One region of the Streptomyces sp. NPDC111520 genome, then DNA from elsewhere that is predicted to be linked to it. Evidence: riboswitches for the same ligand, from Rfam matches in the RefSeq annotation. Region 1 holds a riboswitch; each other region holds the start of a gene.

Region 1 (3,407 bases):
GACCCCGCCCTCGTCGACGGGGACTTCCTGCGCCAGGCCGCGGACGCCGGCCGCTGGAAGGGCCGCACGTACGCGGTGCCCTTCAACACCGACGTCGGACTGCTCTACTACCGCACCGACGACCTCGCCAAGGCCGGCCGCCGCCCCGCCGACCTGCGCGGCTACGCCAAGATCGGCGACCTCCTCGCCGACGTCCGCCCGCTCGGCCACGCCGCCTACACCACCCAACTGCGCGCGTACGAGGGCCTGACGGTCAACACCCTGGAGACCTTCTGGACCGCGGGCGTCGAACTCGTCGACGGCGACGGCCGCTACACCGGCACCGAGGACGGGCTGCGCGAGGGCCTGGACGAGCTCGGCCGGGTGGGCGCCGCCAACAACCTCAACCCGGAGTCCCTGGAGGCCGACGAGTCGGTCACCCTCGCCCAGTTCACCGAGGGGCAGAGCGTGCTGATGCGCAACTGGCCGTACGCCTACAACCGGCTGGACGCCGCGCTCGCCCCCGGCGTCCGCTTCGGCGTGGCCCGGCTCCCCGGCGTCGCCGCCCTCGGCGGGCAGAGCCTGGGCGTCGCGGCCACCAGCGACCGCCCCGGCGACGCAGCGGACCTGATCCGCTTCCTGACCGGACGCAGCGCCCAACATGCCCTGCTCAGAGCGGGTTTCGCCGCCGCGCGGCGCTCAGCATACGGAGCCGGGGATGTCAACTGTGACGATCCTCACGACCCCCGCGCCTGGTTCTACGACCGCCCCGCGGGCCGCGGCTCCGAGCCCTCCCCCTCACCCGCCGCCGCGACCCCCGGGTACACGACCCTGCTGTGGTGCGCGCTGCAGGCCGCCAGGGCCCGTCCGGCGACCGCGCACTACGTCACGTTCACCCGGGTCCTGCAGCGTGAGGTGCACGGAATGCTCGCGGCGCACCGCTCCACCGACGCCACGGCGGAGCGTCTGGACGGCCGTCTGGGGCGCGCGCTCGGCGGCCGGGGTCCGGGGTGACCATCACTGCCCGTGAGCGCGGCACTCCCTTCCGCATAACGACTGATGCACACTCACATTTCCCGTAGGTCACGGCAGTCACGGCGCAATGTCCGGTTCCGTCCTGTCCATCCCCATAGATTCCCGTCATGAACTCGCTTGAGTGGCTTGGAATTGGCGGGCGCCTCTATTAACGTTCGATAACGCAGCGCGGTCGTCCCGCCGCCGTCAGGGCGGCGCCGTGCGCTTGCCGAATCCCGTCCGCGGGAACCGGGGAACCACTTCCTGGGGTGAATCGGGGGCCTTCCGAGGTCCTCGTAGGAGACCTTCCTGCTCCGAACCCGTCAGCTAACCCGGTAGGCGAGAAGGAAGGAAAGGAGCGCGCCCGCGTGGCGTCGAACGAGCCTGCCCTGATACCCGGACAGCAACAGGGGTCCGCGACCGCGTACTCCGAGTGGGACACCGCCGAGTGGAACATCGCCGCCGGCTGGAATCCCCCGGCAGCCGAGCAGGCACCGCCGACGAAGAACGCGATCGACGGCTGGGACACCGGGCAGTGGAACATGGCCGCCGGCTGGCTCGCCGCGGCCGAGGCGACGGGCTCCCAGGACGCAGGCGCCGTCGCCGACGCCACCGTCGCGCAGCACGAGCCCGCCCGGCACGAGACGTACGAGACCACCGCGCACGAGGCCTACGAGCCCGCCGCCCCCGCCCAGCCGCGCCACGAGGACATCAAGGCCTTCGACGCCTTCGGGAACACCCGCGACATCGAGGCCGCGCCCTACGAGGGCCCGGACGCCGAGCCGTGGGACCCCTCCGAGGAGTCGGCCGGCCCCCTGCGCGGCCGCCACCGCGTCGCCAAGCAGCGCTCCCTGGGCCGCGGTTCGGCCGTCTTCGGCGTCGCGGCCGTGGCCGTGCTCGGCGTCGGCGGGGTCGCCACCGCCGAGGGCAAGAACCCGCTCCCGGTCTCCCTCCCGCACCTGCCCGACGCGTCCCAGCTGCCCGGCATCGGCGCGCTCGTCGAGGACGACAGCGCCCCCGAGGCCAAGCCCGTCGCCGAGGCCCTGAGCCCCGACGCGGGCGAGGCGCTGCGCAACCGCATCCTCGACCAGGCCCAGCAGCAGCGGAACGCCGCCGACAAGGCCGCCAGGACCGCCGCGCAGCAGGAGGCGTCGGCCAAGGCCGCCAAGTCCGCCGCGCAGGAGCGGGTGCGGGCCGAGGCCGCCGCCAAGAAGAAGGCCGCGGCGGAGGCAGCGAAGAAGCTGGAGGCCGAGCGCCTGGCCGAGCTCGCCAAGAGCTTCGTCAAGCCGGTCTCCTCGTACACGCTGACCGCCGGGTTCGGCGAGTCCAGCTCGCTGTGGGCCAACACCCACACCGGCCAGGACTTCGCCGCCCCGACCGGCACGCCGGTCAAGGCCATCCACAGCGGCACCATCACCGAGGCGGGCTGGGCCGGTTCGTACGGCTACCGCATCATCCTGACCCTCGACGACGGCACCGAGCTCTGGTACTGCCACCTCTCCTCGATGATCGTCACCTCCGGCAAGGTCAGCACCGGTGACACCATCGGCCGCGTCGGTGCCACGGGCAACGTCACCGGCCCGCACCTGCATCTCGAGGTGCGCCCCGGCGGCGGCGACCCGATCGGCCCGATGGGCTGGCTGCGCAGCAAGGGCCTCACGGTCTGAGGCGACCGGTCGCGCGACCGGCCGGCCGCGTACGACCGCACCGACTCCGGCGGTCCTGGTGACTCCCCCCGTCAACCAGGGCCGCCGGTCCTTTTCGAGGCGAATTCCCCGTCGCCGCTACGGGACGACGAAGTTGTAGATCTCCGAGATCCGGGGCGGTCCGGTCGGCTCCGGGAAACCGGACTCCTTGGCGGCGGGCATCATGATCTCCATGAAGGCCTCGAGCGCCTGCGCGGTCTGCCAGACGTTCACCAGCCGCAGCCCCTCGTTGGTGATCACGGCGGCGTGGGAGAGCAGCCCGGACGGCGGATGCTCGGGCCCGAACCCCGCGCGGTGGTTCGCCTCCTCGTACTGCAGGGCCGTCACACCGGGGAACTCGACCTCCGCCAGGACCGGCATGGGAACCTCCCGCCTCCCAACGACACGCCTACGCCCCAATTTCCTCCGGCTGCACCCCGGCCGCAATCCGGAACGCGGCCGGGGACAGGGTCAGAACGGGGCGTTCGCGCGGTGAACGCGTGGTCAGAGCGCCTCCAGCCGTACGTCCGCCGAGTCGCAGGCCGCCGTCTCGTCGGCGTAGACCTCGCACACCGGCCGCCCGTCGGGGGTCATCGTGTGCTCGACCTCCCACAGGCTGATCTCCTCGCCGGTCTCCAGCAGGAAGGCGTGCTCGTACAACGTCCAGCCGGCGACCCGGCCGGTGCCGATCCGGGTGTGCCGGCCGGTGACGTACGCGATGTCGTGGCC
Region 2 (3,407 bases), on a different contig from region 1:
CGCGGTCCTGGTGGTGGTCCTCGGCCTGGTCTACGTCAAGCGCGACGAGGAGAAGGTGCCGGCGGCGGCCTTCGGCACCGTGGGTGCGCTGACCACCGCCAACATCTTCATCGCGGTGCTGTGGACCTGAGCCCGGCCGGCGGCGGCCGGACGGGGGCCCGGGCTCGGGCTCGGGCTCAGGTTCGGGCTCGGGCTCAGGCCATCCGGGCGTAGCCGTAGATCGGCATCTCCGTGATCGGGGCGATCTTCACCACGCTCCCGGTGTGGGGGGCGTGGATCATGTTGCCGCCGCCGATGTACAGGCCGACGTGCGTGATGTCGGAGTAGAAGAAGACCAGGTCGCCGGGTTGCAGCTGGTCCGCGCTCACCCGGATCCCGAAGTCGACCTGGTCGTAGGTCACGCGGGGGATCGAGACGCCCGCGGCGCCCCAGGCGGCCTGGGTCAGGCCCGAGCAGTCGTAGGAGTTCGGGCCGGTGGCGCCGTACACGTACGGCTTGCCCAGCTGGGCCCGCGCGAACTCGATCGCCTTGGCCGCCTTGGCGGCGTAGGTGCCGGACGGGGCGGTGGAGCCGGTGGAGCCCGTGGACGAGCCCGACTCCTTGGCGGCCGCCTCCTGCGCGGCCTTCTCCTTGGCGGCGATCTCCGCGGCCTTCGCGGCCGCCTCCTCCCGGCGCTTCTTCTCCAGCGCCGCCAGCCGTGCCTTCTCCTGCGCGGTGAGGCTGTTGAGCAACTTCTGCGCCGCGGCGAGCTTCTGCTTGACCGAGGTCTTCTCCGCGTTCAGCCGCTGCTGGGCCTCGGTCAGCTTCTGCAGGCTCTCGACGGCCTCGGAGCGCTTGGCCGTCGTCTCGGCCTGCTCGGAGCGGAAGGTCTCCAGCGCGTGCTCCTGGCGGTCGGACAGGCGGTCCATCAGGTGCGCCTGGTCCAGGAACTGCTGCGGGTCGGAGGTGAGGAGGAAGGTCGTCGTCCCGTCCAGGCCGCCGCCGCGGTACTGCGCCGCGGCGTACTCGCCGATGGTGCGGCGGGCGGCGTTGAGCGTCTCGGTCCTGCGGGCCACCTGGTCCAGCAGCGCGTCGGCGCGCGTGCGCTGCCGCTCGGTCTGCTCCTTGGCGCCGTTGTAGCGCTCGGTGGCGGCCTCGGCCTGGTGGTAGAGCTTGTCGACCTGGGCCTTGACCTCGGTGATGGAGGGCTTGTCGGGTGAGGCGGGCGCCGCGCTCGCGCTCTCGCCGAAGAGGGTGACGGTCGCCAGTGCGGCGGTCGTGAGTCCCACCGCGGCCCGGGGGCCGGGGACGGTCAGCGCGCGCGGGCGCGGCTTGCGGTGCGTCGCCAAGTCAGGCGGCTCCTTCCGTGGACCGCCTACCGGGTTAGCTGTCGGGTTCGGGCTTCGGAAGGCCGCCCTACGGTGCGGACGGGCGCGCTGCGCTCGTACGGACCGATTCACCCCAAGGTCGTGGGTCCCCGGCTCCGGCGGTCGCCGGACTCAGCGGAGGCGGCCCGTGACGGCACGGTCGCCGCCGCGTGGAGCGGACCGCCTGATCCGGCACGGTAGTCAACTGCAGGGGTCCGTGGGAACCCTGGTGTTCGAATTGTCCGCAATCATTTCGTGACCTTCGTCATTCGGGGCCGCGAAAGGGGGCGTCCGGTCGTCACGCGTTCGCCGGGGACGGGCACCGGGCGACTTCCGGACGCCCCCGGAGGGCGCGGGCTCGGGCAAGCGGCGCAACGCTGTCCGTCCCACGGCCTAGACTCGGGAGGCGATGAGCAGCCTCTTTGACGACAGCTTCCTGGCCGGCCTCGAACCAAGGGAGGAGGAGCCCCCGCCGCCTCCCGAGGAGGAGCCCGGCACGGTCCCCGACGACCTCTTCGAGGGGCGCTTCGACGCGCCCGTCGACCGGGACGCGTACTACCGGGACGGCGCCCACCGCCCCGTCGTCGACCCGGCCGCGCTGCTCGACGGGCTCAACGAGCAGCAGCGCGCCGCCGTCGAGCACACCGGCTCCCCGCTGCTCATCGTCGCGGGCGCCGGCTCCGGCAAGACCCGGGTGCTCACCCACCGCATCGCGTACCTGCTGGGCGCCCGCAAGGTCCACCCCGGCCAGATCCTGGCGATCACCTTCACCAACAAGGCCGCCGGCGAGATGAAGGAGCGCGTCGAGCAGCTGGTCGGCCCGCGCGCCAACGTGATGTGGGTCTCCACCTTCCACAGCGCGTGCGTCCGCATCCTGCGCCGGGAGTCCAAGAGGCTCGGCTTCACCTCCAGCTTCTCGATCTACGACGCGGCCGACTCCAAGCGCCTGATGGCCCTGGTCTGCCGGGACCTGGACCTGGACCCCAAGCAGTTCCCGCCGAAGTCCTTCAGCGCCAAGGTCTCCAACCTCAAGAATGAGCTCATCGACGAGGAGACCTTCGCCGACCAGGCCGAGAACCCCTTCGAGAAGAAGCTCGCCGAGGCATACGCGATGTACCAGTCGCGGCTGCGCGAGGCCAACGCGCTCGACTTCGACGACATCATCATGACCACGGTCAACCTGCTCCAGGCCTTCCCGGACGTCGCCGAGCACTACCGGCGCCGCTTCCGGCACGTGCTGGTCGACGAGTACCAGGACACCAACCACGCCCAGTACACCCTGGTGCGCGAACTGGTGGGCACGGCGGGCGGAGACGCGCAGGAGGACGGCGAAGGGCCGGCCGAGCTGTGCGTGGTCGGCGACGCCGACCAGAGCATCTACGCCTTCCGCGGCGCCACGATCCGCAACATCCTCCAGTTCGAGGAGGACTACCCGCAGGCCCGCACCATCCTGCTGGAGCAGAACTACCGCTCCACCCAGAACATCCTGACCGCCGCCAACGCCGTCATCGAGCGCAACGCCTCCCGCCGTCCGAAGAACCTGTGGACGGAGGCCGGGCAGGGCCCGGTCATCACCGGCTACGTCGCCGACCAGGAGCACGACGAGGCGCAGTTCATCGCCGACGAGATCGACCGGCTCACCGACGCCGGCGACGCCCGCCCCGGCGAGGTCGCGGTCTTCTACCGGACCAACGCGCAGTCCCGTGTCTTCGAAGAGGTCTTCATCCGCGTCGGCCTGCCCTACAAGGTCGTCGGCGGGGTCCGCTTCTACGAGCGCAAGGAGGTCCGGGACGTCCTGGCCTACCTGCGCGTGCTCGCCAACCCCGAGGACACCGTCCCGCTGCGCCGCATCCTGAACGTGCCCAAGCGCGGCATCGGGGAACGCGCCGAGGCGATGGTCGACGCCCTCGCCTCACGCGAACGGATCACCTTCCCCGCGGCGCTGCGCCGGGTGGACGAGGCCTTCGGCATGGCCGCCCGCTCGGTCAACGCCGTCAAGCGCTTCAACGAGCTGCTGGAGGAGCTGCGCACCGTCGTGGACTCCGGCGCCGGCCCCGCCAC
Region 3 (3,407 bases), on a different contig from region 1:
GTGCCGGTGTCGCCGACGGCGTCGAGGACACCGTCCTCCGGGTCGCGCTGGAGGATGCTGTAGGCCGCCTGGTGGATCAGCAGCGGGGTGCCCAGCCCGCGCAGGATCTCGGTGGCGCGGCGGTGCGCCTCCGCGGGGTAGTTGGAGATGCCGGCGTAGAGGGCCTTGCCCTGGCGGACCGCGGAGTCCAGGGCGCCCATGGTCTCCTCCAGGGGCGTGTCCGGGTCGAAGCGGTGCGAGTAGAAGACGTCCACGTGGTCCAGGCCCATGCGACCCAGGGACTGGTCGAGCGAGGACAGCAGGTACTTGCGGCTGCCCCATTCGCCGTAGGGGCCCGGCCACATGTCGTACCCGGCCTTGGTGGCGATGAAGAGCTCGTCGCGGTAAGGCCGGAAGTCCTGGGCGAAGAGCGTGCCGAAGTTGGCCTCGGCCGAGCCGGCGGGCGGGCCGTAGTTGTTGGCGAGGTCGATGTGGACCACGCCGCGGTCGACGGCGCGGCGCAGCACCGCGCGCTGGTTCTCCAGCGGCGAGGTGTCGCCGAAGTTGTGCCACAGGCCCAGGGACACGACGGGCAGCAGGACCCCGCTGCGCCCGGTCCTGCGGTATTCCATCGAGGCGTAGCGGTCGTCGGCGGCGAGGTAGGGCACGCGAGGGCTCCCGGGCGATGTAAGAAAATGTGCGGGATTGGGAGGCTACCGTCGGTGAATCGGCGCTGTCACGTCCGTTCTCCGGACGCGGCCCGCCGTCCGCCTGCTCTTCTCACCCCGCCGCGGGGGCGGTTGTGGCGCACGCCACACCAACGGCGGCGTGTGAACCGCGCATCCGGGAATCGCCGGCCGCCCCCGGCGGTTGGACCGGGGGTGCCCGTTCGGGCGGGCAGTCAGGGCGCCGCGGCCGGGGGCGGGTTGAACCACAACAGGTCCCGCCTTATCCGGCATTGAGGTGCCTAACCGGACATATGCGCCCACAGTGCATGCGTAGGCAATCGGTACGTGATGGGTGTCACGTACCGGTCACGCAACGGAAACCGCGGGCGACGCATCGTCCACATTTCCTGCTGAATTTCACCGGGCGATATCGGCCGATTACCGTCGGCCAAATTTTCGCCTACGCAGAGCGGACACTTCTCACGTAAAGTCACAGATGCGAATGATCGACTTGCGGTCCGCCGGGGGGCGTGATTCCGCTCCTTGCTCCGGAACGATTCCGTCGTTTAGCTTCCAGATCTCGCAGGACAAATGCCTGCGAGATTCTTCCGGGCGGAACGCCTAGTCCTGCCGCCGCCCGGACGCCGGATGACAAGACCGCACGGCAGGAGCGGGGGACCCAGGTAGTTTGCCGTTCCCGTTGGTCTCGGGACGGCTAGGGGTGAAGTCGCAGCGACATGCCTTTATTTGGTGTGCCATTTTGCGGCCGGGCATCTCCAGCCCGAACCCGACAGCTTACCTCGCAGGCGTCGGAGAGGAATTCGGCATGCCCGGTAAGGGAAAGCACCGTCGTCCGCGGAACACCCGTATCACCCGTATCAGCGCGCTGGCCGGCACCACCGGTGCGGCCGTGGCGCTCCCGATCGTCGGCGCCACCGGTGCCCACGCCGCTCCCGTGAGCGTCTGGGACAAGGTCGCGGCCTGCGAGAGCACCAACAACTGGTCCATCAACACCGGTAACGGCTTCTACGGCGGCCTGCAGTTCACCCAGAGCACCTGGGCCGGCTTCGGCGGCACGAAGTACGCGCCGCGCGCCGACCTCGCGACCAAGGCGCAGCAAATCGCCGTCGCGGAGAAGGTCCTGGCGACCCAGGGCCCGCAGGCCTGGCCCGTGTGCGGCCCGAAGGCCGGTCTGACCAAGGCGATGGCCGACCCGTCGGCCACCCCGGAGAGCGTCTCCGGCACCGCCGCGAAGCCCGCCGCCAAGCCGGCCGCTCCCGCCGTTAAGGCCGATGCGCCGAAGTCCTCCACCAGCGCGCCGAAGAGCGCGGGCGGCTCCTACAAGGTCGCCGGCGGCGACACCCTGTCCAAGATCGCCGGCGCCCAGTCGGTCGAGGGCGGCTGGAAGCAGCTGTACGCGGACAACGAGTCGGTCATCGGCGGCAACCCGAACCTGATCTACCCGGGCCAGGTCCTGTCGCTGGGCGAGAAGGTCGCCACCAAGGCCGCGCCGAAGGCCGCGAAGGCGGCCCCGGCCGCCGCCAAGGCGGCGAGCGCCTCCGGCTACACCACCCCGCTCGACCGCGTCACGCTGGGGACCGCCTACCACCAGGCCGGTGCCATGTGGTCCAAGGGCTACCACACCGGTGTCGACTTCATCGCCTCGACCGGCACCAAGGTGAAGTCGATCGCCTCCGGCACCGTGGTCTCCGCGGGCTGGGGCGGCTCGTACGGCAACCAGGTCGTCGTCAAGCACGCCGACGGCCGGTACTCGCAGTACGCCCACCTCTCCTCGCTGTCGGTCTCGGCCGGCCAGTCGGTCTCCGCCGGCCAGCAGCTGGGCCTGTCGGGCGCCACCGGCAACGTGACCGGTCCGCACCTGCACTTCGAGGTCCGCACCACCCCCGACTTCGGCTCCGACATGGACCCGCTGGCGTACCTGCGCGCCCACGGCGTCAACGTCTGATCGAACCGATCCACCGTCATCCGGCGGTAAGCGTGTGCCCTGTTCCCCTCTTGTCGGGAACAGGGCACATGCCTTTGGTCTGTGACCGAAAACGGATCGAATATTTCCATTTCTTGTTCTTCTCGAACGGTCGGTCAGTAGCCTCTGACGCACGTGGTCGTGTCCACGACCACTCGTCCCGATCGCCGACCACGAGCTGGAGCCGTTGATGGAGCGTCCCGCCTGGGCCCCCCATGGCATCGATCTTTCCGTGCCGAGCGTGTCCCGGATCTACGACTACTACCTGGGCGGCTCGCACAACTTCGAGGTCGACCGGGAGGCCGGACGGCGGGCCATCGAGGCCTTCCCCGGGCTGCCGAAGATCATGCAGGCCAACCGGGCGTTCATGCGCAGGGCGGTGCGCTTCGCCGTCGGCCAGGGCATCACCCAGTTCCTCGACATCGGCTCCGGCATCCCCACCTTCGGCAACGTCCACGAGGTCGCCCAGGCCGCCAGTCCCGGCGCCCACGTCGTCTACGTCGACCACGACCCGGTCGCCGTCGCCCACAGCCGCGCGGTGCTGGAGGGCAGCGACGCCGCCGCCATCGTCGCCGCCGACCTGCGCTCGCCCCGCGACATCCTGGACAGCCCCGAGGTGTGCGGGCTCATCGACCTGGAGCGCCCCGTCGCGCTGCTGCTCGTCGCGGTCCTGCACTTCCTCGAGGACGCCGACGAGCCGGCCAAGGCCGTGGCGGAGCTGCGCGACGCCCTCGCCCCCGGCAGCCTGCTGGTCGTCACCCACGCCTCCGTCGAGG

Evidence for each region. A riboswitch is a leader RNA that binds a small molecule or an ion and turns the genes downstream of it on or off. The one in region 1 is predicted to bind cyclic di-AMP.
Region 2: it holds a riboswitch for cyclic di-AMP, as region 1 does, so the genes downstream of both, ACZ7MY_RS30620 (C40 family peptidase) here and ACZ7MY_RS05060 (M23 family metallopeptidase) in region 1, are expected to answer to the same signal.
Region 3: it holds a riboswitch for cyclic di-AMP, as region 1 does, so the genes downstream of both, ACZ7MY_RS18740 (transglycosylase family protein) here and ACZ7MY_RS05060 (M23 family metallopeptidase) in region 1, are expected to answer to the same signal.

What each region holds. Positions count from the first base shown of each region.
Region 1 covers NZ_JBVKBW010000002.1:226,031-229,437, forward strand. The annotation lists gene ACZ7MY_RS05055 (extracellular solute-binding protein) at 1-993, shown strand, start outside; cyclic di-AMP (ydaO/yuaA leader) riboswitch at 1,211-1,350, shown strand; gene ACZ7MY_RS05060 (M23 family metallopeptidase) at 1,536-2,660, shown strand; gene ACZ7MY_RS05065 (hypothetical protein) at 2,778-3,059, opposite strand; gene ACZ7MY_RS05070 (DUF6227 family protein) at 3,183-3,407, opposite strand, start outside.
Region 2 covers NZ_JBVKBW010000015.1:57,932-61,338, forward strand. The annotation lists gene ACZ7MY_RS30615 (hypothetical protein) at 1-130, shown strand, start outside; gene ACZ7MY_RS30620 (C40 family peptidase) at 195-1,328, opposite strand; cyclic di-AMP (ydaO/yuaA leader) riboswitch at 1,337-1,494, opposite strand; gene pcrA (DNA helicase PcrA) at 1,756-3,407, shown strand, end outside.
Region 3 covers NZ_JBVKBW010000007.1:250,918-254,324, reverse strand. The annotation lists gene ACZ7MY_RS18745 (aldo/keto reductase) at 1-647, opposite strand, end outside; cyclic di-AMP (ydaO/yuaA leader) riboswitch at 1,280-1,471, shown strand; gene ACZ7MY_RS18740 (transglycosylase family protein) at 1,474-2,613, shown strand; gene ACZ7MY_RS18735 (SAM-dependent methyltransferase) at 2,822-3,407, shown strand, end outside.